3 regions of the Mesorhizobium sp. RIZ17 genome follow, and region 2 is predicted to be linked to each of the others. Evidence: predicted binding sites of a transcription regulator. Region 2 holds the regulator's gene; each other region holds the start of a gene.

Region 1 (9,627 bases), 340 kb from region 2:
GCCGGGCTGGGTCGAGAACGCCGTCGGCGCCGTCGAAGGCGTTTCCGGCGTCGAGGTCAAGATGACCTTCGATCCGCCCTGGACGCCCGACCGCATGTCGGAAGAGGCGCAGGTGGCGGTCGGGTGGTATTGAGCTTGACTTGCACGCTAGGTGAAACTTCACCATCTTAAGGGCAGACTCATTCCGCGGGCCTTGAACCCGCGCGAACGTGGAGAATGACATGGGACGCTTCGCCGTCATCACGATGACCGACAAGGCCGCCGACCGGGTGCGCGAGATTGTGGCTGCGCGCGACAACGCGCATGGCATCCGTCTCGGCATCAAGAAGGGCGGCTGCGCCGGCATGGAATATACGGTCGACCTCGTGACCGAGCCCAATCCCAAGGACGACCATATCGAGCGAGACGGCGCGCATGTCTATGTCGCGCCGGAGGCGGCGTTGTTCCTGTTCGGCACCGAGATGGATTTCGAGCAGACCACGCTGCGCACCGGCTTCACCTTCAAGAACCCGAACCAGAGCTCGGCCTGCGGCTGCGGCGAATCCGTCGAGCTGAAGCCTGCGGACCTAAAGGCGCTTGCGGAGGCGCGCGCTTCCGCCTGACCCCTTCCTTCGCCCCGTTTACGGGGAGAAGGTGGCCCGAAGGGCCGAATGAGGGGCAGAGCTGCTCTATCCGAAGTTCGCGCCGCCCCTCATCTGCCTGCCGGCATCTTCTCCCCGTGAACGGGGCGAAGAACGCTATTCCACCCACATCCCTGTGCGCTTGTGCCAGTCGGCGATCGACTCTTCCGGGTAGACGTCGAACACCTTGTCTTGTCTGCCGATCACCGGCTCGACCCAGTTCGCCTTGTATTTCAGCATCAGATGCACCTTTTCCGTCGGTTTCGGCAGGTCGCTGTCGATGGCTGACGCGAAAGGATGGACGAGGTCAGGCCAGGTCGGATCGTAGAGCCAGAGCGCCGCGCCGCATTTCTTGCAGAAATTGCGCTCACCGGTCGAGACATCGCAATGCGGATGCTCGTCGTCCTCGATCTCGGCTCGGTAGACACCGAGGCTGCGTTTGCCCCGGACGTTCATCGTCTCGTAGTCGGCGCCGAGATTGATGGCGAAGCCGCCGCCGCCCTGCTGCTTGCGGCAGATCGAGCAGTAGCAGAGCATGAACGGCACCGGCGTGTGGCTTTCCACCTCGAAGCGGACGGCGCCACAGCGGCAGGAGCCTTTGAGCAGGACGGGCATGGCGGATCTCCGTTTTTTGATCTCAACCTGTCAGCATGCTCTTGGTTGCGGCGAGGACAAGGCCCATGCCGGATGAGATGATTGCTGCATGGATAATGCCCGCCTTGAGGAATTGTTCGAAAGCCTGGGGCCGATCAGCATCCGCAAGCTGTTCGGCGGCAAGGGCATCTATTGCGACGGCGTCATCGTCGCGGTCGTCGTGCGCGGCGAATTGCTGCTCAAGGCGGACGAGGAGAGCGCGCCTGATTTCGAGGCCGCCGGGTGCAAGCAATGGACTTATACAGGCTCGCGGCACGGCAAGCTGATCGCAATGCCCTATTGGAGCATTCCCGACGAGGCTTTCGACGATCCCGACGAGATGACGTTGTGGGCGCGGCGCGCTTATGAAGCGGGGCGAAGGGCGGGGAAGTGATTGGTCCGCTGTTGAAACACTATGAAGGTCATGTCGAGGCCGCCCCCTCATCCGGCCGCTTCGCGGCCACCTTCTCCCCGCTGGGGAGAAGAGGTTGGCGCAGGCGCCGGCCGGTCCTCTCCCCTTGGGGAGAGGTCGGAATGCCCCGAATTGCTCTTCGCAATTCGGCCTTGGCAATCCGGGTGAGGGGGCTTCGCCGCGTGCCCTACAGCGCCTCCGCGATCTCCGCCGCCAGCCGCGCGTTGTTCTCGACCAGGGCGATGTTGGTTTTCAGGCTGCGGCCGCCGGAGAGTTCCAGGATCTTCGACAAGAGGAAGGGCGTCACCGCCTTGCCGGTGACGTTGAGCGCCTCGGCGGCCTGTTGCGCGGCCTGGATGTAGCCATCCATCTCGGCGGCCGGGATCTCGTCATTTTGCGGCACCGGATTGGCGACCAGGATGCCGCCGCTTAGGCCGAGCGCCTGACGCGTGCGGTAGAAATGCGCGATGTCCTCAGGCGCATTGAGCGTCAGCGGCGCGCGGAAGGGCGACTGGCGCGACCAGAAGGCGGGCATGGTCTCGCAGCCATGGCCGATCACCGGCACGCCGCGCGTCTCCATCACTTCCAGCGTCTTTTCGATGTCGAGGATCGCCTTGGCGCCGGCCGAGACGACGATGACCGGCGTGCGCGCCAGCTCGTCGAGATCGGCCGAGATGTCGAAGCTTTTTTCCGCGCCCTTGTGGACGCCGCCGATACCGCCGGTGGCGAAGACTTTTATGCCAGCCATGTGCGCGGCGATCATGGTGGCGGCAACCGTGGTGCCGCCGGTGCGCTTTTGAGCGACGGCGAAGCCGATATCGGCGCGCGACAGCTTCATGGCGTCGCCGGTCATGGCGAGCGATTCGCGCTCGCCGTCGGACAGGCCGATCTTGATGCGGCCATCGACCACGGCGATCGTCGCCGGCACCGCGCCGCCGTCGATGATGATCTGCTCGACCCTGGCTGCCATCGCACCATTATCGGGGTAGGGCATGCCGTGGGTGATGATGGTGCTTTCCAGCGCCACCACGGGCCGGCCGGCGGCAAGCGCCTCGGCCACGGGCGGGTGGATGTCGACGAAGGGGCGGGCGGTTTCGGGCGTCACGGCTGTCTCCGGTCAGGAGGAAGTGGATGTCTGGTGGCCCTATGCCACCTCCCGCGCCTCCGGCACAAGGGCAAGCGCTTGGCCGAAGTTGGCGTTCGTGAAGGACGGCACGGCCTGAGGGCTCTCGATGGCCAGCATCGCCGCCGCAAGGCCTTCACGCAGTGCCGCGCGCAGCGGCAGGCCGCGCAACAGGGCGGCGACCGTCGCGCCGGTCAGGGCATCGCCGGCGCCGGTCACGTCGGCAACCTTGCGTGGCGCGGGCGGATCGATCTCAAAGATGCCGCTGTCGTCGAAGCCCAGCACCGGAGCGCTGCCGGAGGTCACAACGCCGGCGTTCAGCCCGGCCTGCCTGAGCCGGCGGACAAGGAGTTCGCCGGATGGCTCGGCATCGACAAGCGCGGCGGCTTCTCGGCTGTTCATGAAAAGCAGCGACAGCTGGTCGAGCAGCGGCGTCAGGCGCACGACCTTGGCCGGCGAGACGGCGATGGCGAAGACCGGCCGGCCGTCGGCCAGTGCCATCAGGCGTTCGAGAGCGGCCGTCGGCAGGTTGGCGTCGCACAGGATGGCGTCTGCCGCGGCGATCGCCTCGCGGACCTTGGAGCGCCTTATCTGCTTGGGGAAGGCGAGGTCGTAGAGCGCCATGTCGGCCAGCCCGACGATCAATTCGCCCTCGGGGTCGATCAGCGCCGTGTAGCTCGGCGTCGTGCGGTCGAGGAACACCACCGAGAGGTCCGTTATTCCGGCGTTGTCGATCGCCGAGGCGACTGTGTCCGCCGCCGCGTCGCCGCCGCGCACCGAAATCAGCGAGGCCGACACGCCGCGCTTCACCACGCTGCGCAACGCGTTGAAAACCACGCCGCCGACGTCCTCGCGCATCATGCCGGGGTTGGAGGCGGCCGGCACATAAGTGCCCGAGACCTGGCCGCGCCGGTCGATATGGGCGCCGCCCAGCGCCAGGATATTTGGGGATGTCGGCATATTGGATCGGTGACTTCCGTTGATCGTGCGGCTGCGCACACTAGAGCGGTTCAGCGTTTCACGGAATCGCCGAACCGCTCTAGATCTTGTTTTTGCGCAATTCCGGACAGAAACCGCTACGCACTTTTCCTGGAATTGCTCTAAGTTTCCCTGGATCGCCCTGCAATCGTTCGCGATTCGGACGGCCGGATACGAGATCTCTTCTGGACCAGCGGTTCCGGTTTGTACCAGCCCTGGTGAGACAAAAATAGAACAAATCCAGATATTGATTGTTTTTCAGTTGGTTGTATCCCCTTGCCAAATGAGAACAAAAAAGGTACAAACCGACAAGGATCACGGATTGTCCGGCCTTCATTGACGACCAAGGGGTGATGTATCATGGCTCAGAATACTTTGCGGCTTGTAGAGGATAAGGCAGTGGACAAATCAAAAGCTCTGGACGCGGCGCTGTCGCAGATCGAGCGCGCCTTCGGCAAGGGCTCGATCATGCGGCTCGGCGCCAACGAGCAGGCGGTCGAGATCGAAACCGTGCCGACCGGCTCGCTCGGCCTCGATATCGCGCTCGGCGTCGGCGGCCTGCCGCGCGGCCGCATCGTCGAAATCTACGGGCCGGAAAGCTCGGGCAAGACCACGCTGGCGCTGCACACGGTCGCCGAAGCGCAGAAGAAGGGCGGCATCTGCGCCTTCGTCGATGCCGAGCATGCGCTCGATCCGGTCTATGCCCGCAAGCTCGGCGTTGACCTGGAGAACCTCCTGATCTCGCAGCCCGATACCGGCGAACAGGCGCTGGAGATCTGCGACACGCTGGTGCGTTCGGGCGCCATCGACGTTCTGGTCATCGACTCGGTCGCGGCACTGACGCCGCGCGCCGAAATCGAAGGCGAGATGGGCGATGCGCTACCTGGCCTGCAGGCCCGCCTGATGAGCCAGGCGCTGCGCAAGCTGACCGCCTCGATCTCGCGCTCCAACACCATGGTCATCTTCATCAACCAGATCCGCATGAAGATCGGCGTCATGTTCGGCTCGCCCGAGACGACCACGGGCGGCAACGCGCTGAAATTCTACGCTTCGGTGCGCCTCGACATCCGCCGCATCGGCTCGGTCAAGGACCGCGACGAGGTCGTCGGCAACCAGACCCGCGTCAAGGTGGTCAAGAATAAGCTGGCCCCGCCCTTCAAGGTGGTCGAGTTCGACATCATGTATGGCGAGGGCGTGTCCAAGACCGGCGAGCTCGTCGATCTCGGCGTCAAGGCCGGCGTGGTCGAGAAGTCGGGCGCCTGGTTCTCCTACAATTCGCAGCGTCTCGGCCAGGGGCGCGAGAACGCCAAGCTGTTCCTGCGCGACAATCCCGACACGGCGCGCGAGATCGAGATGGCGCTCAGGCAGAATGCCGGGCTGATCGCTGAGAAATTCCTCGAAAATGGTGGCTCCGAAGGCGGGGACGACGGTTTCGAGGACGAAGCCGGCGCCATGTAACGCGACGGTCGGAGTTTGGCCATAATCCTGTTATATTCGTATATGCTTATGTAATTGAGTTCTGGTATTGCGTCCCGAACCGCCGGCCCTCGCGCCGGCGGTTTGCGTTTGCGGGCGGTGCTGCCGCTCGCCGGTTTATTGGCCCAAAGCGCCTCGCGCTGCAATGAATTCAGGCGATGCGCTTTGGTCTTTGTTTATGCATGTCGTTTTCCCAAAGCTGCTGCGCACTTTTGGGCGACGTGCCTGTGTCCGTGTTTCTGGACAGGGTGCGGAGCTATCGCTAAAAGGCCAATCTATCTTCTGAAACATGAAAGCCCATCAGCCGCCGGCAGCGCCGGCGGTTCTTGCGAAAAAGGCAGTATGCAATGAGTGGCGTGAACGACATCCGGTCGACATTCCTCGACTACTTCCGCAAGGAGGGCCATGAGATCGTCGCCTCCAGCCCGCTGGTGCCGCGCAACGATCCGACGTTGATGTTCACCAACGCCGGCATGGTGCAGTTCAAGAACGTCTTCACCGGCCTGGAGAAGCGTCCCTATTCGCGGGCGTCCACCGCCCAAAAGAGCGTGCGCGCCGGCGGCAAGCACAACGACCTCGACAATGTCGGCTATACCGCGCGCCATCTCACCTTCTTCGAGATGCTCGGCAATTTCTCGTTCGGCGACTATTTCAAGGAGCGCGCGATTGAGCTTGCCTGGAACCTGATCACCAAGGGTTTCGGCCTCAAGAAGGACAAGCTGCTCGTCACTGTCTATCACACCGACGACGAAGCGGCGGGCTTTTGGAAGAAGATCGCCGGCTTTTCCGACGACCGCATCATCCGGATCCCGACCTCGGACAATTTCTGGGCGATGGGCGACACCGGCCCATGCGGCCCGTGCTCTGAAATCTTCATCGACCGCGGCGAGCATATCTGGGGCGGACCGCCCGGCAGCCCGGAAGAAGATGGCGACCGGTTCCTGGAATTCTGGAACCTGGTGTTCATGCAGTATGAGCAGGTTACCAAGGAAGAACGCATCGACCTGCCGCGTCCTTCGATCGACACCGGCATGGGCCTGGAGCGAATGGCCTCCATCCTGCAGGGCGTCGAAAGCGTCTTCGAGACCGACCTGTTCAGGCATCTGATCGACGCGGCGTCCTCGGCGCTCGGCCAGGGTCCGAACCAGGAGAACGTCGCGTCTTATCGCGTCATGGCGGATCACCTGCGCTCGTCCTCCTTCCTGGTGGCCGACGGCGTGCTGCCGTCCAACGAAGGCCGCGGCTATGTGCTGCGCCGCATCATGCGCCGCGCCATGCGCCATGCGCAGCTGCTTGGCGCGAAGGAGCCGCTGATGTGGCAGCTGGTGCCGGCGCTGGTGCGCGAGATGGGCCAGGCCTATCCCGAGCTGGTGCGCGGCGAGGCGCTGATCACCGAGACGCTGAAGCTCGAGGAAACGCGCTTCCGCAAGACGCTGGTGCGTGGCCTCGGCTTGCTTTCGGACGCGACGGAAACGCTGCATGCCGGCGACATGCTCGATGGCGAGACGGCCTTCAAGCTCTACGACACCTATGGCTTCCCGCTCGACCTGACGCAGGATGCGCTGCGCCAGCGTAGCATCTCGGTCGATCTCGCCGGCTTCACCGACGCGATGGAGCGGCAGAAGGCCGAGGCGCGCGCGCATTGGGCGGGCTCGGGCGAGGCCGCGACCGAGACGGTGTGGTTCTCGGTGCGCGAGAAGACCGGTGCCACCGAATTCCTCGGCTATGAGACGGAGGAGGCGGAAGGCATCGTCCAGGCCCTGGTCAAGGACGGCAAGACCATCGACAGCGCCACCCAGGGCGATGCGGTCGCCGTGGTCGTCAACCAGACGCCGTTCTATGGCGAATCCGGCGGCCAGATGGGCGACACCGGGGTGATCTCCGGCGAGGGTTTTTCGATTGAGGTCTCGGATACGCAGAAGAAGGCCGACGGTCTGTTCGTGCATCTCGGCAAGGTGGCTAAAGGCACGGTCAAGACGGGTGCTGCCGTCGAGCTCAAGGTCGATCATGCCCGCCGCTCGAGGCTGCGCGCCAACCATTCCGCGACGCATCTCATCCACGAGGCGCTGCGCGAGGTGCTGGGCACCCATGTGGCGCAGAAAGGCTCGCTGGTCGCGCCGGAGCGGCTGCGCTTCGACATCTCGCACAACAAGCCGATTTCGGCCGATGAGCTCGAGGAGGTCGAGCGCATGGCCAACGAGATCGTCGTGCAGAACAGCCCGGTGACGACGCGGCTGATGTCGGTCGACGACGCGATCGCCGAGGGCGCCATGGCGCTGTTCGGCGAAAAATACGGCGATGAGGTGCGCGTCGTGTCGATGGGCACCGGCCTGCACGGCGCCAAGGCCAATCGTCCTTATTCCGTCGAGCTTTGCGGCGGCACGCATGTGAAGTCGACCGGCGATATCGGCCTGGTGCGCATCCTGTCGGACGGCGCGGTGGCGGCCGGCGTGCGCCGCATCGAGGCGCTGACCGGCGAGGCGGCGCGCAAGCATCTCGACGAGCAGGACAGGCGGCTGAAAGCCGCGGCGGCGACCCTGAAAATTGCGCCGGCTGACGTGCCGGCTCGCGTCGAAACATTGCTTGAGGAACGCAAGAAGCTTGAGAAGGAATTGAGCGAAGCGCGCAAGAAGCTGGCGCTGGGTGGCGGCTCGGCCGCTGCCGATGCCCCGGCCGCCAACGAGACCATCGCCGGCGTCGGCTTTCTCGGCAAGGCAGTCAGCGGTGTCGCGCCGAAGGACCTGAAGCCACTGGCCGATGCCGGCAAGAAGACGCTCGGCTCCGGTGTGGTCGTCTTCGTCGGCGCCGGCGAGGACAACAAGGCAAGCGTGGTCGTCGGCGTCACCGACGACCTGACCGGCCGCTTCAGCGCCGTCGATCTCGTGCGCGTCGCGTCCGCCGCGCTTGGCGGGCAGGGCGGCGGCGGCCGGCCCGACATGGCGCAGGCCGGCGGCCCCGACGCCTCCAAGGCCAATGATGCGATCGCGGCGGTAAAGGCGGCGCTGGAAGCGGCGTAGCCCTGAGGAAATCAGGAAAGCTTTGCCGCTTTCAGGGCGTGCGCCATTCTGACGGAGTCGCCCCACGTGGATAGCCAGATGAGGCAATCCGTGGCGATGGCAATCGCCACGCGCAGGAGTTTCAGCAGTAAGCCCGGTGCTTGCAACTGCTGCTCGGCGTGATGGAGATGAGCCAGCTCTTCCTCGCGGATCGACAGGATAACGGCGTGGAGTTCGCGATCACGCCCAGCGAGATAATTGAGCTGGTCGTCAAGATGGCGGTGCACTGTCGCTTCGACGGCGGCGGTGCAAGCCCAGATGCCTTGCGGGCCGAGCAAAGCGGTAAAAAAGCCCAGCAGCCAGCCACCCCAGCTCCAGAATTGCATCACGCGGCATGGACGCGAATTTCGTGCCGGCATGGCGGCAAGGAAGGCGGCGCAATGCTGGCGCTCGTGTCCCAGCATCTCCGATAGAGATGGAACGCAATCCGGCCAGAAGTGCTCGGCAACGAGGATTTGCGCCGAATAGATCCGGATCGCTCCAAACTCGCCTGCGTGGTTGACCCGGACTATCCTGGCTACGGTCAACGCATCGCGGCGAGAAAGCTCAGCCATTGGAGAAGCTTGTCCGCTTGGCGATACTACCCCACCAGCCCTGCAAGTCAGGAAAGTGGGTAAAAAGCTTCTGTCCCTCGGCGACCTTGAGAAAATAGGCGATGATGGGCGCGGCGTGCAGGTCGGCCAGCGTCAGCTGGCCGCCGAGCAGCCATGGCCCCTTGGCCTTAAGCGATGTCAGTACCTGGAGCACCGTCTCGGCCTGGCGGAGCCCATTGGCGATCAGCGCCTCGTCCGGCTGCGTCTTTTCCAGCCGCTCGACGGCGACGTCCCAGACCATCGCGCGATAGCCATAGGCGTCGAGCATGCCGATGATCTGGCCCATCCTGGCGCGACCGCGAGCGTCGGCCGGCTGCAGGGCCGGACCATCGAAGGCTTCGTCGACGTAGCGCCCGATTGCGCCGGTCTCGAACAGGCGAAAGCCGTCATGCTCGAAGGCCGGGATGCGGCCGAACGGGTGCAGCTCCAGATACCAGGCCGGAACGCCCTCGGCGGCGAAGATGTCGAGCGGGACGAGCTCGTAGCCGACGCCCTTTTCCTCCAACGCCATGCGCGCGATGCGCACATAGACGCTGTAGTCGGCGCCGTAGAGAGTTGGCTTGGCCATCGATCAGCTCTCACTTCCCCTCGTGGTAATGCTCAAAAAGCGAAGGCTCCTTTCGGAGCCTTCGGTATGCCGGATATCTGGATTTTACCCCATCGCCTTCTGCAAATTCTCGTCGATCTTGTCGAGGAAGCCGGTGGTCGAGAGCCAGGGCTGGTCGGGGCCGATCAG
Region 2 (9,627 bases):
GATGACGGCTACATGCTTGGACCTTCAGCGCATACCGACACGTTCACGCGCGATCACCTGCCGCCGCCCGAGCAGTGGCCGGATTTCCTTCTGGATGGGTTCGACTATCCCGAGCGTCTCAACGCCGGCGTCGAACTGACCGACAGGCTGGTCGAGAAAGGTTTCGGCGATCGCACCGCGCTCATCGGCAATGGCCGCCGCCGCACCTATAAGGAATTGTCCGACTGGACGAGCCGCCTGGCGCATGCGCTGGTCGAAAACTATGGCGTGAGGCCGGGCAACCGGGTGCTTATCCGTTCGGCGAACAATCCCGCCATGGTTGCCTGCTGGCTGGCCGCCACCAAGGTCGGCGCCGTCGTCGTCAACACGATGCCGATGCTGCGCGCCGGCGAACTTGGCAAAATCGTCGACAAGGCCGAGATCGGCATCGCGCTTTGCGACACGCGGCTGATGGACGAGATGACGGCCTGCGCCAAGGAGAGCGCCTTCCTCAAGCAGGTCATCGGCTTCGACGGCACCGCCAACCATGACGCGGAGCTCGATCGCGCCGCGCTCGACAAGCCCGTGACCTTCAAGGCTGTCGACACCGGCTGCGACGACGTGGCGTTGCTTGGCTTCACTTCAGGCACGACCGGCGTGCCGAAGGCGACCATGCATTTCCACCGCGACCTGATGATCATCGCCGACGCCTACGCCCGCGAGATCCTCCAGGTGACGCCCGACGACGTCTTTGTCGGTTCCCCTCCATTGGCCTTTACCTTCGGCCTTGGCGGGCTTGCCATTTTCCCGCTCCGCTTCGGCGCGGCGGCGACATTGCTGGAGCAGGCGACGCCGCCCAACATGATCCACATCATCGAGACCTACAGGGCGACCATCTCCTTCACGGCGCCGACGGCCTACAGGGCGATGCTCAAGGCCATGGACGAAGGCGCTGACCTGTCTTCGCTGCGCGTCGCCGTGTCTGCCGGCGAAACGTTGCCCGCTCCCGTCTTCGAAGAGTGGACGCGAAAGACCGGCAAGCCGATTCTGGACGGCATCGGCGCCACCGAGATGCTGCATATCTTCATCTCCAATCGCTTCGACGACATGAAGCCCGCATCGACCGGCAAGCCGGTGGGCGGCTACGAGGCGCGCATCGTCGACGAGGAGATGCGCGAGTTGCCGCATGGCGCGACGGGAAGGCTGGCGGTGCGTGGGCCGACAGGCTGCCGCTACATGGCCGACGATCGCCAGAAGGACTATGTGCGGGATGGCTGGAACCTGACGGGCGACACCTTCGTGCAGGACGAAGACGGCTTCTTCCATTTCGCCGCCCGCTCCGATGACATGATCGTCAGCGCCGGCTACAACATTGCCGGGCCGGAAGTCGAGGCCGCGCTACTGTCGCATCCGGATGTCGCGGAATGCGCCGTCATCGGCGCCGAGGACGCCGAACGCGGCCAGATCGTCGAGGCGCATGTCGTGCTGGCGCCGGGCGCGGCGCCGGATGCCGCGACGGTCAAGCGTCTGCGGGATCACGTCAAGGCAACGATCGCGCCCTACAAATACCCGCGCTCGGTGAAGTTCATCGCCGCCTTGCCCAAGACCCAGACCGGCAAGATCCAGCGCTTCCGCCTGCGCGCCGAAAAGCCCCATTGAGCGAGAAAGCCCGATTCAGGTGACGGCCTCCTTGACCGCGAAGCGCGCTTCCCGCCAGACGCCGGTGCGCAGGATGTCTTCCAGCACTTCGACGGCCTCCCAGACATCCCGATAGCCGACATAGAGCGGTGTGAAGCCGAAGCGGATGGTGTATGGCGCGCGGAAATCGCCGATCACGCCGCGCTCGATCAGGGCGCGCATCACCTGGTAACCGTGCGGATGGGCGAACGACACCTGGCTGCCACGCTCGGCGCCATCGCGCGGGCTTTCCAGTTCGAGGCCGAAGGCGCCGCATCGGGCTTCGACAAGCCGGATGAACAAGTCCGTCAGGGCGATGCTTTTGTCGCGCACGGCATTCATGTCGACCTTGTCCCAGAGGTCCAGCGCGCCCTTCAGCGCCCGCATCGACAGCACCGGCTGTGTTCCGCACAGGAACCGGCGGATGCCCGTGCCGATGGCGTAGCCCTGCTCGAACGCGAAAGGCCGGGCGTGCCCCCACCAGCCGCTGAGCGGCTGGCGAATGTCACCGTGGTGGCGGTTCGCGGCGTAGATGAAGGCGGGCGCGCCCGGGCCGCCATTGAGGTATTTATAAGTGCAGCCGACAGCGAAATCGGCACTGAAACCATCAAGATCCACCGGCAACGCGCCTGCCGTATGGCAGAGGTCCCAGACGATCAGCGCGCCGGCTTCGTGGGCCTTGCGCGTCAAGGCCGCCATGTCGCGCAACCGGCCGGACTTGTAGTTGACGTGGTTGACCAGGATGACCGCGACTTGGCTGTCGATCAGCTCCTCGATCGTCGGGGCGTCGACACCTTCGAGCCGCAGCACCGTACCAGGACGCGTGGAGGCCACGCCCTCCGCCATGTAGAGATCGGTCGGAAAACTGTCGCCCTCGGCAACGATCACGGATCGGTCGGGCCGCATCGCCAGCGCCGCATGCAGGACCTTGTAGATGTTGATCGAGGTCGTATCGCAAACGACGGTCTGTCCGGCCGCCGCGCCGATCAGCCGCCCGAGCCGGTCGCCCAGTTCGACCGGCATTTGGAACCAGCCCGCGGTATTCCAGGCGCGGATAAGATCATGCGCCCATTCGCGCGTTGCCGCTTTCTCGATCTCGTCGAAAACCTCGGAGGACGCCGCACCCAGCGAGTTGCCGTCGAGATAGATCACCCCTTCCGGCAGGATGAAGCGATCGCGCAGGGCGCGCAGCGGATCCGCGGCATCCATCGCCTCGACTTCAGCACGGCCAGGAATTCCCCTCATCGCGTTACCGCCTCCATCTCGACCCAGCGCCGCTCGCAAATCGCCAGACGGCCAACGGCGGTTGTCTCACCCCAGTCGGCGTCGGGGCAAGAACCTTTCGTCCTGTGTTAGCTGGTCCATAGACCGCGAGAACAGTGAACCGGCAAATCGCCGAAGTTGGCATTTTGGGTTCGTTTCGTTCACGGTGCAGCATGCGCAAAGGGTGGTCCACGCGGTCCGACCCGCGCTTTCGTGATGGCGCTGCCTGCTGTTTCAACTTAGGCAGTGCTGCAAAATCGAACGGAATCAATGCCACCGCCCTACTGGCGGCGGCTGGCGTCCTCGAATGCAACATTGTTTCGGCAGCCTTAAGAAATTCATTAAACTTTAAACGGTTGCGGAACACAACTGGAACAGATAGTGTTTGTTCTGGGTTTGTTTTTCCGATTCTGGTTTCAGAACCCGTGGGGGCCGCCAATGCTGACGCGCAAACAACATGAACTCCTGATGTTCATCCATGAACGCCTGAAGGAGAGCGGGATTCCTCCATCCTTCGACGAGATGAAGGAGGCGCTGGACCTTGCCTCGAAGTCCGGCATCCACCGGTTGATCACGGCGCTGGAAGAGCGCGGCTTCATTCGCCGGCTGCCGAACCGGGCGCGCGCCCTCGAAGTCTTGCGCCTGCCCGACTCGATCGCGCCTGGCCTGAATGCCGCGAAGAAGTTCTCGCCAAGCGTCATCCAGGGCGGCCAAGGCAATCTCAACCGCCAGGTCAAGCCGGCAGCGCCTTCGCGCACGCCGACACCCAGCAATGACGACGACGCTGTTTCGGCCGTATCCATTCCGGTGATGGGCCGCATTGCCGCCGGCGTGCCGATCGACGCCATCCAGCACCAGACGCACTCGATCTCGGTGCCGCCGGACATGATCATGGGCGGCGAGCACTATGCGCTGGAGGTCAAGGGCGACTCGATGATAGAGGCCGGTATCTTCGACGGCGACACCGTCATCATCCGCAACGCCAATACGGCAAGCCCGGGCGAGATCGTGGTGGCGCTGGTCGACGACGAGGAAGCGACCTTGAAGCGGTTTCGCCGCAAGGGTGCCTCGATCGCGCTCGAGGCCGCCAACCCGGCCTATGAGACCCGGATCTTTGGACCGGATCGGGTCAAGGTTCAGGGCAAGCTCGTCGGACTTATCCGTCGCTACTGAGCAGGACCGCGCGGCGGTCTTCGCCGGAAATGCGTGACATCTATTCTGTCGGCTGCGGCGCGGCCGCCGGCTTTTCCGGTCGTTGATAGGGCGGCAGCCCCCTCGCCTCGCGTGTGTATTTCCGCTGCTCGTGCCAGGGACGATATGGCTCGTCGACCGCGTAGCGAACGGTTGGCCGGGCGGTCGCCGATTGCGGATCGAAGAAGATAGCGGCGCTGCCGTCGTGAGCCAGCTGCCGCTTGGTGACGACGAGCACGCGCGGATCGCGGCATGGGTTGTAGGCCGTTGCATCGTTGATGACGATGAGATCTGCGAACCCGCAGGCCGGTCGGGCGCTGCCGCGGTTCTCGGCAAGCGCGACGATGGCGCCGGAAGGATGCCGGCCGATGCAGAGGTCTCCGGTGCAGTAGAAGGGCGAGCCAGGCGGCAGGTCGACGGGATCGGCGATGTCGAGGGCGTCCTTGGCGAAGGTCTCCGGCGGCACGATATCCTCGGCTTTCAGCGCTCGTTTCCAGTTGTCGGTGGTGAACTCGTTGGAGCGCGCGCGGTTGATCGCAAGCTCACCGCCTCCGATCGGCATCGCCACCAGACGCGCGTCCTCCGAGACAAGCACATCCGGCGTGCGGACATGCGGAATGGCCAGCAGCGCCGCGAGCGCGAAGGGCACCGCGGCAAGCCTGAGCCACGTGGTCGCCATCGTTGCGATGACCAGCGCGACCGTCGCCAGCAGCACCGACTGGATCGAGATCAGCCCGACGGCGTCGACCGGTGAGCGCTCGGATATCCACGCCGAAATGGCGATCATCGCCGTCAGGCCCTTGCCCATGACAAAGAGGAAGGGACCGTCGAAGCCGAAGGGCATGGCGAGCGCGCTCAACACGGCGAACGGCATGACGATCAGCGAAACGATCGGCATGACCGCCAGATTGGCCAGCAGGCTGAGCGGCGACACGCGCTGAAAATGCCAGATCGCAAACAGCAACGTCGCGCTGCCTGCGATGAGCGACGTTATGGCGGCGCCGCCCACGCCAACCGCCAGTTTTTGCGATACGAACCCGAGAAACGAACGCCTTGCCGGCGGCGCTGTCGTTTTGCCGGCGCGATAGTCGGCAAAGCCGGCATAGGCGCCGACAAGCGCAGCGGTGGCGGCGAAGGACATCTGGAAGCTCGGGCCGACCACTTCGTGCGGCGAGACCAGGATGACGGCGATGGCAGAGATCGCCAGGTTGCGCATGGTCAGCGCCGCGCGGTCGAAAAGCACGGCGACCAGCATCACGGCCAGCATGATGAAGCTTCGCTCGGCCGCGACCACGATGCCGGAGATCACGAGGTAGGCGGCAATCGAGGCCAGCGCGATTGCAGCGGCATATTTCTTCACCGGTCGGCGTGACGAGAAATCCGGAAACAGCGCGAAGGTGCCGCGCAAAAGGACCATGATCGTGCCCGCGACAAGTGCCATGTGCAGGCCGGAGATCGAGATGATGTGGTAGATGCCGGTGCGCCGCATCGACTCGTTGATCGCTTCCGGAATGCCGGCGCGCACGCCGACGATCAGCGCCGCCGCGATCTCGCCTTCGGACCCGCCGATGGCGCTCCTGATATGGTCGGCAATGCCTTCGCGCGCGTTTTCGACAGCCGATGCGACGCGCGCTCCGAATGGCGCTTCTGCCGGGGCAATCAGCTTTGGATCGCCCAGGAAAAAGCCGCTGCCGCCGATGCCGGCAAAGTAGCTGTCGAAGGAAAAGTCATAGCTGTCCGGCCGAACCGGGCCTGTCGGCGGCAGCAGCTTGGCATAGCCGGTCAGCATCGACCCGGCGATCATCTCTGGCGGGATCCTGCGTGCCGACAGCCTGACGCGGTCCGGCGCATAGCGCAGCTTGGGATGCTCCGTGGAAATCAGATCGATTGTCAGCCGGATGCGGCCGTTGGCCATCGCCTCGGCGGTGACGAGGCGCCCCGTCAGCCGTGTCTGGATTTCGGAACCCAGCATCGGGGTCGCCATCCGCCAGGTCTCCACCTTGGCCGCGAGAAAGCCCAAGGCGCAGAAAAACGCCGCCACGAAGACAAGGTGTGTTCTGTGCCGGGAACGCGAAACCGCCGCGCAGACAGCCATCAGGGCCACCGCCGCGAGCGGCCTGTAGAGATCGGGCTCAGTGTTCAGCGAGAAGTAGTAGATGACACCAGCGGCCAGGAACACCGGCACCAGCAGGAAGCCAATGCCGCGGTCGAGCTCGGTGGCCGCCGCGGTGCCGATGCTTCGGTGGAGTGCGGGAAGCGAGGCGCGGCCAAGCTGTTTGCGGATCCGGCCGATGGTGGCTGTTGTTGGCGGGACCGGCTGTATTGCACCGTCACCGGGCGGCAGCAACACGGCTGGTGCGCGCGGCTCCGGAAGCGAAACCGGCGCTGTCTCTTCGGGTGTGGCATGGGCAAACATCAGGCGTTCGCTGACGCCAGCTGTCGTTCCCCCGCTCTCCTTCGCGCCCCGGCCACGTCCAGCCATCGGGTCTGCCCCTTGCGCCCCAGACCGCCTATGCTACATGAACGCCGGTCGCGTGGAAGTCTGCGCGACACATGCATTTTTCAGTGCTTCTTCGAGAGTTCCATGTCCGACAAGGTCGTCACCCGCTTTGCCCCCTCGCCCACAGGCTACCTGCACATCGGCGGGGCGCGCACGGCGCTGTTCAACTGGCTCTATGCCAGGCACACCGGCGGCACGATGCTGCTGCGCATCGAGGATACCGATCGCGAGCGCTCCACCGAAGCCGCCACGGCCGCCATTCTCGACGGGCTGACCTGGCTTGGCCTCTCCTGGGACGGCGACGCCGTCTCGCAGTTCCAGCGCGCGCCGCGTCATCGCGAGGTGGCCGAGGAACTCGTGCGCATGGGCAAGGCCTATTACGCCTATGAGACGCCGGCCGAGCTCGAGGCAATGCGCGAGGCGGCCCGCGCCAAGGGCCTGCCGCCGCGTTACAACGGCCAGTGGCGCGACCGTGACCCGTCCGAGGCGCCGGCAGGCGTCAAGGGTGCGATCCGCATCAAGGCGCCGACCGAAGGTGTGACGATCGTCAACGACCGCGTGCAGGGCGAAGTGCGCTTCCCGAACAAGGATCTCGACGACTTCATCATCCTGCGTTCCGACGGCGTCCCGACCTACATGCATGCCGTCGTCGTCGACGATCACGACATGGGCATCACCCACATTATCCGCGGCGACGATCACCTGACCAATGCCGCGCGCCAGACGGTGATCTACAACGCCATGGGCTGGGACGTGCCGTCGATGTCGCACATCCCGCTGATCCACGGCGCCGACGGCGCCAAGCTGTCGAAGCGGCACGGCGCCCTCGGCGTCGAGGCCTATCGCGCCATGGGCTATCTGCCCGAGGCTTTGCTCAACTATCTGGCCAGGCTCGGCTGGAGCCATGGCGACGACGAGGTGATGTCAGTCAAGGACATGGTCGCCTGGTTCGACATCGGCGACGTCAACAAGGGCGCGGCACGCTTCGACTTCGCCAAGCTCGAGGCGCTGAACGGCGTCCATATGCGCAAGATGGATGACCAGGCCCTGTTCGACATCTTCGTCGCCACCTTGCCCTATCTCGAAGGCGGGCCGGCGCTCGCGGCCAAGCTCGACGGCGGGCGCAAGGCGCAACTGCTTGCCGCCATGCCCGGCCTCAAGGAGCGGGCAAAAACCCTCGTGGAACTGGTCGACGGCGCGGCGTTCCTGTTCGCCGAACGGCCATTGCCGCTCGACGAGAAGGCGGCGGGCCTGCTCAACGCGGATGCGCGCGCGATCCTGCGCGGCGCGCATGGCGCATTGTCAGCCATCGAAGGCGACTGGAGCGCTGCCTCGGCCGAGGCTTCGATCCGCGACTTTGCACTGGCCGGCGGGCATAAGCTCGGCGCCGTGGCACAGCCGCTCCGCGCCGCGCTTACTGGCCGCAGCACCTCGCCCGGCGTGTTCGACGTGCTTGCCGTGCTGGGCCGCCAGGAAAGCCTGGCGAGGATTGGAGATCAAATCGATTAGGAGCGAACTGGCCTAAGAAGATTGGCATTGAAAGGTGTGTTTCGCAGTGCAACATTAGGCCTTGGCCCAATCTGGCACGCACCTCCTAAAATGCGATTGGCAAGTTCGCGCATTCCGGTGATTTCGACGTGTCGTTTGCAGGAATTGCCTTGCCGGCATGAGGAAACATAAAGGAGTTTGGGAATGAGCGAAGCTGCGACAAAACTGGAACCGAGCGGCAAGGCGCATGAGTCGACCGCCAGGCTCGAACTCGCCGGCAAGACCCATGAATTCAAGGTGCGAAGCGGGTCGACCGGGCCTGACGTGATCGATATCGGCGCGCTCTACAGCACGACCGGCGCCTTCACCTACGACCCCGGCTTCACCTCCACGGCAAGCTGCGAGTCGGCAATCACCTTCATCGACGGCGATGCCGGCATCCTGCTGCATCGCGGCTATCCGATCGACCAGCTTGCCGAACATGGCGACTTCCTCGAGGTCTGCTACCTCCTGCTCTACGGTGAACTCCCGACCAAGGCGCAGAAGGAAGACTTCGACTATCGTGTGACGCGCCACACCATGGTGCATGAGCAGATGTCGCGCTTCTTCACCGGCTTCCGCCGCGACGCGCACCCGATGGCTGTGATGTGCGGCGTGGTCGGCGCGCTGTCGGCCTTCTATCACGACTCGACCGACATCTCGGATCCCTACCAGCGCATGGTCGCCTCGATGCGCCTGATCGCCAAGATGCCGACCATCGCGGCGATGGCCTACAAGTACCATATCGGCCAGCCCTTCATTTATCCGAAGAACGAGCTGAACTTCGCCGCCAACTTCCTGCACATGTGCTTTGCGGTGCCTTGCGAGGAATACAAGATCAATCCGGTGCTGGCGCGCGCCATGGAGCGCATCTTCATCCTCCACGCCGACCACGAGCAGAACGCCTCGACCTCGACCGTCCGTCTTGCCGGCTCGTCAGGTGCTAATCCCTTCGCCTGCATCGCCGCCGGCATCGCTTGCCTGTGGGGCCCGGCGCATGGCGGCGCCAACGAAGCGGCGCTCAACATGCTGGGCGAGATCGGCCATGTCGATCACATTCCGGAGTTCATCGCTCGCGCCAAGGACAAGAACGACCCGTTTCGGCTGATGGGCTTCGGCCATCGCGTCTACAAGAACTACGATCCGCGCGCCAAGATCATGCAGAAGACCGCGCATGAGGTGCTGGGCGAGCTCGGCATCAAGGACGATCCGCTGCTCGACATCGCGATGGAGCTGGAAAAGATCGCGCTGACCGATGAATACTTCATCGCCAAGAAGCTCTATCCGAATGTCGATTTCTATTCCGGCATCACGCTGAAAGCGCTCGGCTTCCCCACCACCATGTTCACCGTGCTGTTCGCCGTCGCGCGCACCGTCGGCTGGATCGCGCAGTGGAAGGAAATGATCGAGGATCCGCACCAGAAAATCGGCCGCCCGCGCCAGCTCTACACCGGCGCCACGGAACGCGATTACGTGCCGATTGCCAAAAG
Region 3 (9,627 bases), 860 kb from region 2:
CCTGCACAAATGGTATTCCGGCGTACATGCGCTGAAGGGCGTCTCGCTCGATTTCCGGCGCGGCGAGGCGCTCGGCCTTGTCGGCGACAACGGCGCCGGCAAGTCGACGCTGATCAACATCCTGTCCGGCGTCCACCGCGCCGATCAGGGCGAGATCCAGGTCGAGGGCAGGGCGGTCAGCATCGCAACGCCGCGCGACGCGATGGCTCTCGGCATCGAGACCATCTACCAGTACAACTCCATGGTCCCCACCATGTCGATCGCCAGGAACCTGTTCATCGGCCGCGAGCCGACCCGCTTCTCGATCCTCGGCGTCGGCATCCTCGACCAGAAGAAGATGGCCGAGGAGAGCATTCGCGCCATCGCCAATGTCGACCTGCATCTGCGCTCTCCCGACGCGCTCGTCGGCGAGCTCTCCGGCGGTCAGCGCCAGGGCGTCGCCATCGCGCGCGCCATGCATTTCAAGTCGAAGGTGATGATCCTCGACGAGCCGACCAACCACCTCTCGGTCAAGGAGACCAACAAGGTGATCGGCTTCGTGCGCGGCTTGAAGGAGCAGGGGGTGACCGGTGTTTTCATCAGCCACAACATGCACCACGTCTTCGACTGCTGCGACCGCATCGTGGCGATGGCGCGCGGCGAGGTGGTGCTGGACAAGCGCATCGAGGATACCTCGATCGATGAAGTGCATGGCGTGCTCTAGGGAAACTTGGCAATGAAGGTGCTTAACGGTCGTAAGGTGCTGCTGACGGGCGGCCTCGGCTCGCTCGGTCGTGCCCAGGCGGCGACGCTGGCGCGGGCCGGCGCGCGTGTGCTGGTGCTCGATCGGCCCGAGGTCGAGAACGGACCGGACATCGTCGCCGGGTTGGCCGGTCAGGCCAGCGGCGACATCGCCTTCATTGGGTGCGATCTCAACCGGCTGGCCGAGGCGGAAGCGGCCGTTGCCGCGCTGGCGGCGAAGGAAAGCGGCATCGACATCCTGATCAACAACGCGGCGCTGATCATCAACCGGCCGTTCGAGGAATTCTCTCTCGCCGAGTATGAGGACCAGATCCGCGTCAACTCCTCGGCCGCCTTCGCGCTGGCGCGGGCCTGCGCTCCCGGCATGAAGGCCAAGGGCTACGGCAAGATCGTCAACTTCTGCTCGATCACGCTCAACGGCCGCTGGGACGGCTACGTGCCCTATGTCGCGTCGAAAGGCGCCATGCTCGGCCTCACCAAATCGCTGGCGCGCGAGCTCGGGCCGCATGGCATCAGGGTGAACGCCGTGTCGCCGGGCGCGGTGGTCTCGGAGGCGGAAGAGCGCGTCTTCGGCGACCGGCTGAAGGAGTACAATGACTGGATCCTCGCGAACCAGAGCCTGAAGAGGCGTATCGAGCCGGCCAACGTTGCCGACCTCGTGCTGTTCCTCGTCTCGCCAGCCTCCGACATGATCAGCGGCCAGAACATCGCCGTGGACGGCGGCTGGTGACGGCCGGCATGGCTGAGCTTCGAGACGGCCGCGCGCGGCTCGTGCTCGCGCCCGACAAGGGTGGTGCGATCGCCCGTTACGATGCGCTTGTCGGCAGCGCGCGGGTTCCGCTTTTGAGGGCAGGGGACGGCACCGGCACATCCGGTTGCCAGCTCCTCGTGCCGTGGTCGAACCGCATTTCCGGCGGGGGCTTCACCTTCGACGGCCTCTTTCATGCCATCGAGCCGAATGTGCCCGGCGAGACTTTCCCGATTCATGGCGACGGCTTCCAGAAGCCGTGGCGGCTTGCCAGCCATACCGACACCGAGGCGGAGCTGACGCTCGATGACGGCGCGATCGGTCCTTACCGCTATGCGGCGTCGGTTACCTATACGCTGCAGGACGGCGCGCTGGAGGCGCGGCTGATTGTTGAAAATCGCGCCGGCATGCGCCTGCCCTATGGCCTCGGCTTCCACCCCTGGTTTCCGCGCGTCGCCAGGACCACGCTTAAGGCGAAGGCGCAGCGCGTCTGGCTGGAGGACGAGCGCCATTTGCCGGTCGGGGTGGCGCCTGTCGCCGAGCATCCATGGTGGGATTTTTCCCAAACCTCGCTTTTGCCGGCGGGCTGGGTGAACAACGGCTTCTCCGGCTGGGATGGACACGCGACCATCGTGCAACCGGGGCGGATTTCCGTTTCGCTCACCGCCTCGCCAACGCTCGATGTCTATATCCTCTATTCGCCGTCACCCGATGCCGGCTTCTTCTGCTTCGAACCGGTCTCTCACCCTGTCGATGCGCATCACGGCGAAGGGCTGACGGTGCTGGAGCACGGGCAAGCGATGAGCGCGACGATGCAGTTGGACTGGACGGTGACCGATTGAGCGTGCCGCCGCTGGAACTGCTGATCTCCCCCCTTGCGGGGGAGATTGAACGTCGCGTCGGCTTCGCCAATTTCCAACGTCGCAAGAGGACACGCCGGAAACAGCCCCCTCTACAACTCCTTCTCCGCCAGCTCCCTGAACCCGTCCGGCACTGAGCGCGCGCCTTCGAGCGCCACCGTGCCGTAGCCGACGGCCTCCTTGCCGAAACGCTGGCGTATCTTGTCGATGGCGCGGTCGGCTCCGAATCGAGCCAGCCCCTTGCGGCTGCCGGGCCTGAGCTTCTCATCCGCCAGGCCGAGTGGCAGTTCGAGCTGCAATTCGGCATGTTCCTCCAGATGCGAGACGGAGATGGCGAGCAGCGAGATGTCCCGCTCGCCTGGATGGGCGGCCAGCACGCCGCGCACCAGTTCTTCGGCGATCTCGGCCAGCATCGCTGTCGCCTGGATCGGCTGGTCGAGCGTGATCGAGCGGCTGACCGCGCGCATGTCGGCGAACCGCACGCGAACCGTGATTGTGCGTCCGGGCCGGTCCTTGGCGCGCAACCGGCTGGCGACGCGGTCGGCCAGATGCAGCAGCGTCGGCACGAAGACGCGCGGCAGCGCCGGTTTCCTGCCCAACGCCGATTGCGCGCCGGCGGAATGTGCTCGGCGATGCGTCTCGAGTTTGCGCGGGTCGCGGTTCCAGGCAAGCGCGGCAAGTTTCTGGCCGGCGGCGTGGCCGATCAGCCGCTCCAGCGCGCCGCTGTGCGTGCGCGCCAACTGCCCGATGGTCTCGACGCCGATCTCGGCGAGCCTGGCCTTGGTCGCCGGGCCGACGCCCCACATCAGCGTGACGGGCAGGTCGTGCAGGAAGGCGAGCTCGGTGCCGGGCTCGACCACCACCAGCCCGTCTGGCTTGGCCACCTGCGATGCGATCTTGGCCAGATGTTTTGTGCGCGCCACGCCGATCGAGATCGGCAGGCCGAGCTCGGCCATCACGCGGTCGCGGATTTTTCGCGCGATCTCTTGCGGAGGACCAAAAAGATGCGTGCAGCCGGCGACATCGGCGAACGCCTCGTCGATCGAGATGCGCTCGACCAGCGGCGTGAAATCGCCGAGCACCTCGATCGCGGCGTCGCCGAGACGCTGGTACTCGGAAAAATGGCCGCCGACGAAGATGAGCTGCGGGCAGAGCTCGCGCGCCTTGCGGCCAGGCATGCCGCCGCGCACGCCGAAGACCTTGGCCTCATAGGAAGCCGCCAGCACCACGCCGCCGCCGACTGCGATCGGCTTGCCACGCAATGACGGATCGAGCAACTGCTCGACCGAGGCGTAGAAGGCGTCGAGATCGGCATGCAGGATGGTGGCGGCCGCAGCGGCGTTTGTGGCGAGCATCCCGCGGTCCATCTCCATCCGGTCCGCATTGCGGCAGCGCAGCATTAGCTGCGTCTTTCGTAAGGGATTTTAATCGGAACATAAAGAGAACAAAAGCGGTCTCTCGTCAAGTCGGCGGGGCTGTACACCAGAACAGTTGCAACCGTGCACAACCGAGACGTTTGCCGGCCGGTTGTGCGCGACGCCTCGCTCTTGAGGGGACATGGTCGCAAGCGGCCATGGGAGCCTCGCGTGTGAAGCGCGGCGGCTTTGCAACGCCCAAGAACGGCGTTCCACGCGGGGCGACCCCTCTGCCGCTTTTGGCGCCCCCGGTCTGAGGGGCGATTGCTTGCGCTTATGCCGGTTTGGCGTATTGCTCGGCGCTCAGCACCTCGATGCACTGGAACGGCTGGTTGCCTTCCACCCAGGCGTCATGGCCGGGCGGGATGGTGTAGGAACTGCCGGCCTCGAAGGTCTTTTGCGTGCCGTCGGTCATCCGCACCGTGATCGAGCCGGATACGACATAGCCGACATGCGAGACCTGGCAGCTATCGGTCTTGACCACCGGCTTGACGCATTCGGACCATTTCCAGCCCGGCTGCATGTTCATCCGCCCAAGCGTATAGCCCGGCAGCCGGACGATCTCGACACGCGTCTTGGCGGGCGCGCGGACCTCGTCGGGATTGTTGTGCGATTTGGATTCGAGCTTCGTCACCTTCACGGCAGTTTCGGCCATGGCATCCTCCCATGTGAAGCGGAGCCTGACGCGACCGTCGGCGACCGCTGGCTTATTCATACGCCTCGTTATGAGGGATTGCTAATATAATTGCCTGAAGCTGCCGCGCGGGCTGAAGCGGTCGAGGGCAAGTAACGCCTGGAGCGGCTCGACGCCATTGCAGAGGCGGAACCGCTCCAAGGGCAGCCCGCGCCTCCCAAGAACACGCGGGCCGACAGCGCGACAACCAGGGCACCTTTGACAACTGGTTGCGTTCGCCAGGGTCAGCCGCCGCTCGCGGGAGCCGGGGCAGGCGCCGGAGCAGCGGGTGCCGTCGATGGCGTCTTGGTCGGCGCCGGCGGCGTGCCGGCCTTTGGCGCCTCGATCTTGGGCGTGTCGATCTTGACGTTGACATCGGTCGATCCGCCGCCACCGCCACCGACATTGATGATGCCGGTGAAGAACAGCAGCCCGACGATCACGATGATGGCGAGAACGATTGCGACCGCGGTTCCGCCGCCGCCACCGCCGCCCGTGTTTACAACTGTAGGTCCGTCGGCCATGACTTCCTCTCCTTTCGCCGATTTCGATTGCCGGGCAACGGCACCGGGAAGCGATTGTTCCGGCCCTCGGGCGACGGTCCAGGGCCGTGTTCGGACTGAAGTCTCACTCATTGAACGCAGAGGCCCGAGGCGCCGATTTTCTAGAAACAAGAAGGGCATTATTTCATTTGGGCTAGCAAGCCGCCGGACAAAGTCCCTTCATCGGCGGTCGACGACGGGGTGCCCGCCATTCCTGCGATATGGCGGGCACTCCTCTCCCCTTTGGAAACTGTCTTGGAGCTGCTGGCCGTGCTACCCGGCAACATGATCGCGAACCTGTTTGCCGCGCTGCTTTTGGCGGGATTTGTCGTCGGCGTCTTCCTCCTGGTCGGCAGGCCCCTCTGGCCACAACGCCATGCCCAGATGGTGGTCCTTCTTCCAATCGACACCATGGCCACCGGATCGGTGCGCAAGGCCTATGTCGAGCCATGGTTGCCGGCTCGCTTCGATCTCAAGCTCGCGCCCCTCAGGCCACTCGACGAAGGCAGGCGAGGGAACCAGTCCGCGCCTTATACCGTTGATTGAGCGAAGGGATGGCGCTGGCGGAGGCCGCCATGCATAATTTCGAACTCATCGATCTTCTGTGCGTCATCGACGCATGCGCGAGCGACCGTTTCGCCGGACGTCTCGTGCCTATGTCGAAGGCCGTCGAGGAATTGCGCGTCCTGACCGGCGATTTCGTTTCGTCGGATAGGGATGCGGCCAACGCCTTGACGCAGGTCGCGCTCGAGCGCGGCTGCGCGGTGCTCTTCGACGAGCAGCCGGGCGCGGATATCGTAGGCGAGCTGTAATCCTTCCCTCAAGGGGAGATTGGCGCTCATTTCGCCAGGGTGATCATCCGTCCCGCATACACCGCGCGGTTGCCGAGCTCGGCGCTGCAGTCCGACTTTACGGCGGAGCTCCCCGTCATTGTGACAGTGTCCCCGACCAGCCGCAGGCAACTGCCCTGGGCGTTCATGTCCGAATTTCCGGCATAGGCGATAGCGGCGTCCGGAGCGTAGATGAAACCGCTCACCACCGAGCCGGACCCGCCGTTGAGCGTCAGCGCCTGCGTGTTGCCATGCGCCTGGTAGATGGTGATGCCGGCGTAGGGGCCGCCGGTCGGCGGCGACAGGTTCACCTGTTCGTTGGCGTTGATGTAGAGCTGCGAGTTCTCCATCAGGAAGATCGTCACGCCCTGGCCGCTGAGGCTGCCGTTGCCGCCTGGTTTTATAGTGACGTTGCGCATGATGTAGGTACCTGGATCAAGGGTGATCTTCCCCGACAGGGTCTTGTCGCAATAGGTGCCCGGCGAGAGCGTTATCGTCTTGCCGTTCGGCACGGGCAGGCAAAGCGTATAGGGAGGCGGAACGACGTCGGCCAGCGGATCGAACGAGGCATACTGGTTTTCCTGCGCCGCGCCGCAGGAAAGGGTGGCGCTGGGCGGCGTCAATCCTTGCGTGCCCCCGACCGTCGAGACGCAACCGGCGCTGACGATCGCCGAGCCACCTCGGTTGACGGCGTCGGCGGCGTCCGAATTGGCCGCGATCACGCAACCGCTCATCGCCACATTGGTGGAGCCCTGCAGGCTGACCGCGCTACCGGCATGCGGATCGAGCGCCAGCACGCAGGCCTGCGCGCCGGGCTTGATCTTGACCGAGGCGGAGCGCGTCGCCGGCCAGGCCGGCATGCCGGGGACGAAGGACGGTCGGCTGATGCTCGACGACAGCGAAATGAAGTAGGCGCTCGGATCGCCGCTGGCCCCGGCCTGGAAGGCGGCGACGCTGCCCGAATATTCCTGCGTGTCGGCGGTGCTCATATTGGCCGCGAAGAAGGTCTGGCCGAGTTGCTGCACGTCGCTCGCCGACATGCTCGCCTGGTATTTCGTGCCGATCGCAAGGCCGGCCGCGTCCAGCGAGTTCTGCAACTGCGCAGCGTCGTCGCTGGTGCCGACCACGTTGATGGACCCTGCCACGGCAAGCATCAGCGGCACCATGGCCACCGCGGTCGCGACCGCGAAGTTGCCGCGCCTCGAAGCCCAGAAACGTGCAAACATGGAAGTCCGCCCTCGTCGTATATACGAGAGTGATAGGCACGCTGTCTCTACGGGCGATTTCCAAAAAAGATAAAATGCAGAAAGTGCTAAAATATATGGTTTTACTGATGGTTACATCTTAAGTCTGAGTGTCTTTGGGCCTTAAGTCTTAGTGCGCGCGGCGCAAGGCGGAGGTGGCCGCCCGATGCGGTCCTAACAGCGCAAGTCGAGTGAAATAATTAGCCATTCCTTCATATGGCAATGATGACGTCATGGCTGGGATACCTTGGGTGCGCTCGGCCATGGCCTTTTCAGGTCCGTTCTTCCGAAATCTTTTTTCTCGACTGGCCCCTCGACGCTTTTGCGAAGGCATGGGCGGCAACGTCGCGACCATCTTCGCGCTCACCCTTCCGGTCGTCGTCGGCGGCGCGGGGCTGGGTGTCGAGACGTCCTACTGGTACTATTCGAGCCTGAAGCTGCAGGCGGTCGCGGACGCGGCCGCCTACGCCGGCGCGCTGGAAAAGATCCAGGGATCCGACACGACGGCGATCACCGCGGCGGCTACCTCATCGGCGGCCTCGAACGGGCTGGGCGCCGGCACCATCGTCGTCAACACGCCGCCAACCTCAGGGCCGAACACGGCCAAGAAGGCGGTGGAGGTGATCCTCAACCAGAACCTCGACCGGATGTTCACCTCCATCTTCACCCAGACGAAGGTGCCCGAACAGGCGAGGGCGGTGGCGCTGATCACCGACGCTTCAAAAGCCTGCGTGCTGGCGCTAAATCCCTCGGCCTCGCAGGCGGCGCTGTTTTCCGGCAGCACCAGCGTCAAGCTCACCGGCTGCTCGGTCATGTCGGATTCGATCGCCAATGACTCCATCAAGGTGCAGGGCTCGGCAGGGCTGCAGGCCGATTGCCTGATTACTGCCGGCGGCGTTTCGCTGAGCAATCCGGTGACCACGGTCTGCAAATCGCCGATCACTCAGGCCTTGCCTGCGTCCGATCCGTTCGGCAGCTTGCCGGCGCCCGCGGCGACCAACCCATGCAAGAGCGTCAACGGCAACAAGACGTCGCAGACACTCCAGGCCGGCACATACTGTAGCGGCATGAGCCTCAACGGCAATGTCGCGCTGTCTTCCGGTACTTATGTCGTTCAGGGCAATTTGAAGATCAACGCCGGCGCCGTCGTCACCTGCGCCGCACCCTGCACCGGCGTAACCATCTACATGGCCGGCAGCAACACCGTCAGCATGAACGGCAACGCCACCGTGACGCTGAGCGCACCGACCTCGGGCACCTATTCGGGCGTGCTGTTCTACGGCGACAGGACGGGGACTGCGGCGCAGAGCACCTTCAACGGCACCGCGGACTCGCTGTTGACCGGTGCCATCTATTTTCCCAGGCAGCAGGTCAATTATCTCGGCAATTTCTCGGGCCAGAATGGGTGCACGCAGGTCGTCGCCGACACCATCCAGTGGTCGGGCAACTCGACCATCAACCAGGACTGCTCGAGCCTTGGGATGAAGGATATCCCGGCCGCGCAGTCCGTAGCGGTCGTCGAGTGAAATCCCCGGCCCGTCGATTGATCCAGGCCATTCGCGATGAAACGGGCATCGCCGCGGTGGAACTCGCTCTGGTCTTGCCCGTCCTGTGCGCGGCGTTACTCGGTACCATGGACGGCTGGTCCTATGTCACCAGTTCGCTGTCGATGCGCGCCGGCGTGAAGACGGCCGCCAACCTCGTGATGGCTGGATCCTCCGACGACACGGCGATCCAGGCCGCCGCGCTGGCGAGCTGGGAAAACAAGCCGTCCGACGCCCAGGTCGTCATCAGTCGCATCTACCAATGCGGAACGACCGTCGTCGATGCTTCCACCCTGTGCAGCGGCCCGAAAGCGCCGTCTGTCTATGTCCAGATCCAGGCAACTGGCACCTGGACCCCGCCCTTCACCTTCGGCCCTTACCCGGACAACACCACTCTCGGCCATTTGCAGGTAGTCCGTGTTCGCTAAAGCAATTCCAGGAAAAGTGCGCAGCGGTTTTCCGTCCGGAATTGCGCCGTCATGCAAAGCAATTCCAGGAAAAGTGCGCAGCGGTTGGCCTCGGCGGTTTTGGGCATTTGCCGGCAACGTGTCGGGCGGAAGCGCCATTGAATTCGCCCTGGTCGCGCCTGTCCTGATTATGCTGTTGTTCGGTATCTTCGCCTTCGGCTGGTCGATGAACACCACCTCCAGCGTGCGCTATGCGCTGGAGGCCTCGGCGCGCTCGCTGCAGCTCAACAACACGCTGACGCAGGCCGATATCCAGGCCATCGCCACGCAGAAGCTGAAGGCGCTTGGCCTGCAGAATGTCAACGTCACCATCACTACCGATCCGGCGAGCGGCGGCTTCCGCATGGCCCATGTCAACGCCAGCTACGCCTTCGTCATCAGCTTCCCCTATTTCAGCGATTATCCGATCAACTACACGACGTCCGTGACCGTGCCGCTGGTCGGCGGCTAGAAGGGCAGGGGCAAACCGGACATGAAACCCGTCTCCTCGGGTGGTGCCGGCGGCGTACGCGCCGCCCATCCGCTCCGGCCGGTCGTGCATCATCTTAGCAATCTCTAAAGTC

What was found. Region 2 encodes LexA, which represses DNA repair genes until DNA is damaged. Its sites were predicted from a motif close to TGTTCNNNNTGTGTTCNG; they were not measured.
Region 1: WDX12_RS29085 (carbohydrate kinase family protein) is a predicted target of LexA. The motif match lies at 3,986-4,003, and genes of this name have one in related genera.
Region 3: dinB (DNA polymerase IV) is a predicted target of LexA. The motif match lies at 3,779-3,796, and genes of this name have one in related genera.

Annotation. Positions count from the first base shown of each region.
Region 1 is NZ_CP147861.1:5,963,573-5,973,199, reverse strand. It holds gene WDX12_RS29110 (SUF system Fe-S cluster assembly protein) at 1-133, shown strand, start outside; gene sufA (Fe-S cluster assembly scaffold SufA) at 222-602, shown strand; gene WDX12_RS29100 (GFA family protein) at 738-1,235, opposite strand; gene WDX12_RS29095 (TfoX/Sxy family protein) at 1,324-1,647, shown strand; gene WDX12_RS29090 (pseudouridine-5'-phosphate glycosidase) at 1,853-2,770, opposite strand; gene WDX12_RS29085 (carbohydrate kinase family protein) at 2,810-3,748, opposite strand; gene recA (recombinase RecA) at 4,127-5,224, shown strand; gene alaS (alanine--tRNA ligase) at 5,590-8,259, shown strand; gene WDX12_RS29070 (demethoxyubiquinone hydroxylase family protein) at 8,271-8,852, opposite strand; gene WDX12_RS29065 (glutathione S-transferase family protein) at 8,845-9,459, opposite strand; gene WDX12_RS29060 (NADP-dependent isocitrate dehydrogenase) at 9,544-9,627, opposite strand, start outside.
Region 2 is NZ_CP147861.1:5,619,071-5,628,697, forward strand. It holds gene WDX12_RS27365 (AMP-binding protein) at 13-1,638, shown strand; gene kynU (kynureninase) at 1,654-2,901, opposite strand; gene lexA (transcriptional repressor LexA) at 3,358-4,092, shown strand; gene WDX12_RS27380 (ComEC/Rec2 family competence protein) at 4,133-6,592, opposite strand; gene gltX (glutamate--tRNA ligase) at 6,695-8,119, shown strand; gene gltA (citrate synthase) at 8,303-9,627, shown strand, end outside.
Region 3 is NZ_CP147861.1:4,759,110-4,768,736, forward strand. It holds gene WDX12_RS22950 (ATP-binding cassette domain-containing protein) at 1-703, shown strand, start outside; gene WDX12_RS22955 (SDR family oxidoreductase) at 716-1,471, shown strand; gene WDX12_RS22960 (aldose 1-epimerase) at 1,480-2,331, shown strand; gene dinB (DNA polymerase IV) at 2,442-3,704, opposite strand; gene WDX12_RS22970 (cupin domain-containing protein) at 4,039-4,419, opposite strand; gene WDX12_RS22975 (hypothetical protein) at 4,683-4,961, opposite strand; gene WDX12_RS22980 (polymerase) at 5,235-5,525, shown strand; gene WDX12_RS22985 (hypothetical protein) at 5,555-5,791, shown strand; gene WDX12_RS22990 (TadE/TadG family type IV pilus assembly protein) at 5,818-7,035, opposite strand; gene WDX12_RS22995 (pilus assembly protein TadG-related protein) at 7,386-8,579, shown strand; gene WDX12_RS23000 (TadE/TadG family type IV pilus assembly protein) at 8,597-9,025, shown strand; gene WDX12_RS23005 (TadE/TadG family type IV pilus assembly protein) at 9,144-9,515, shown strand.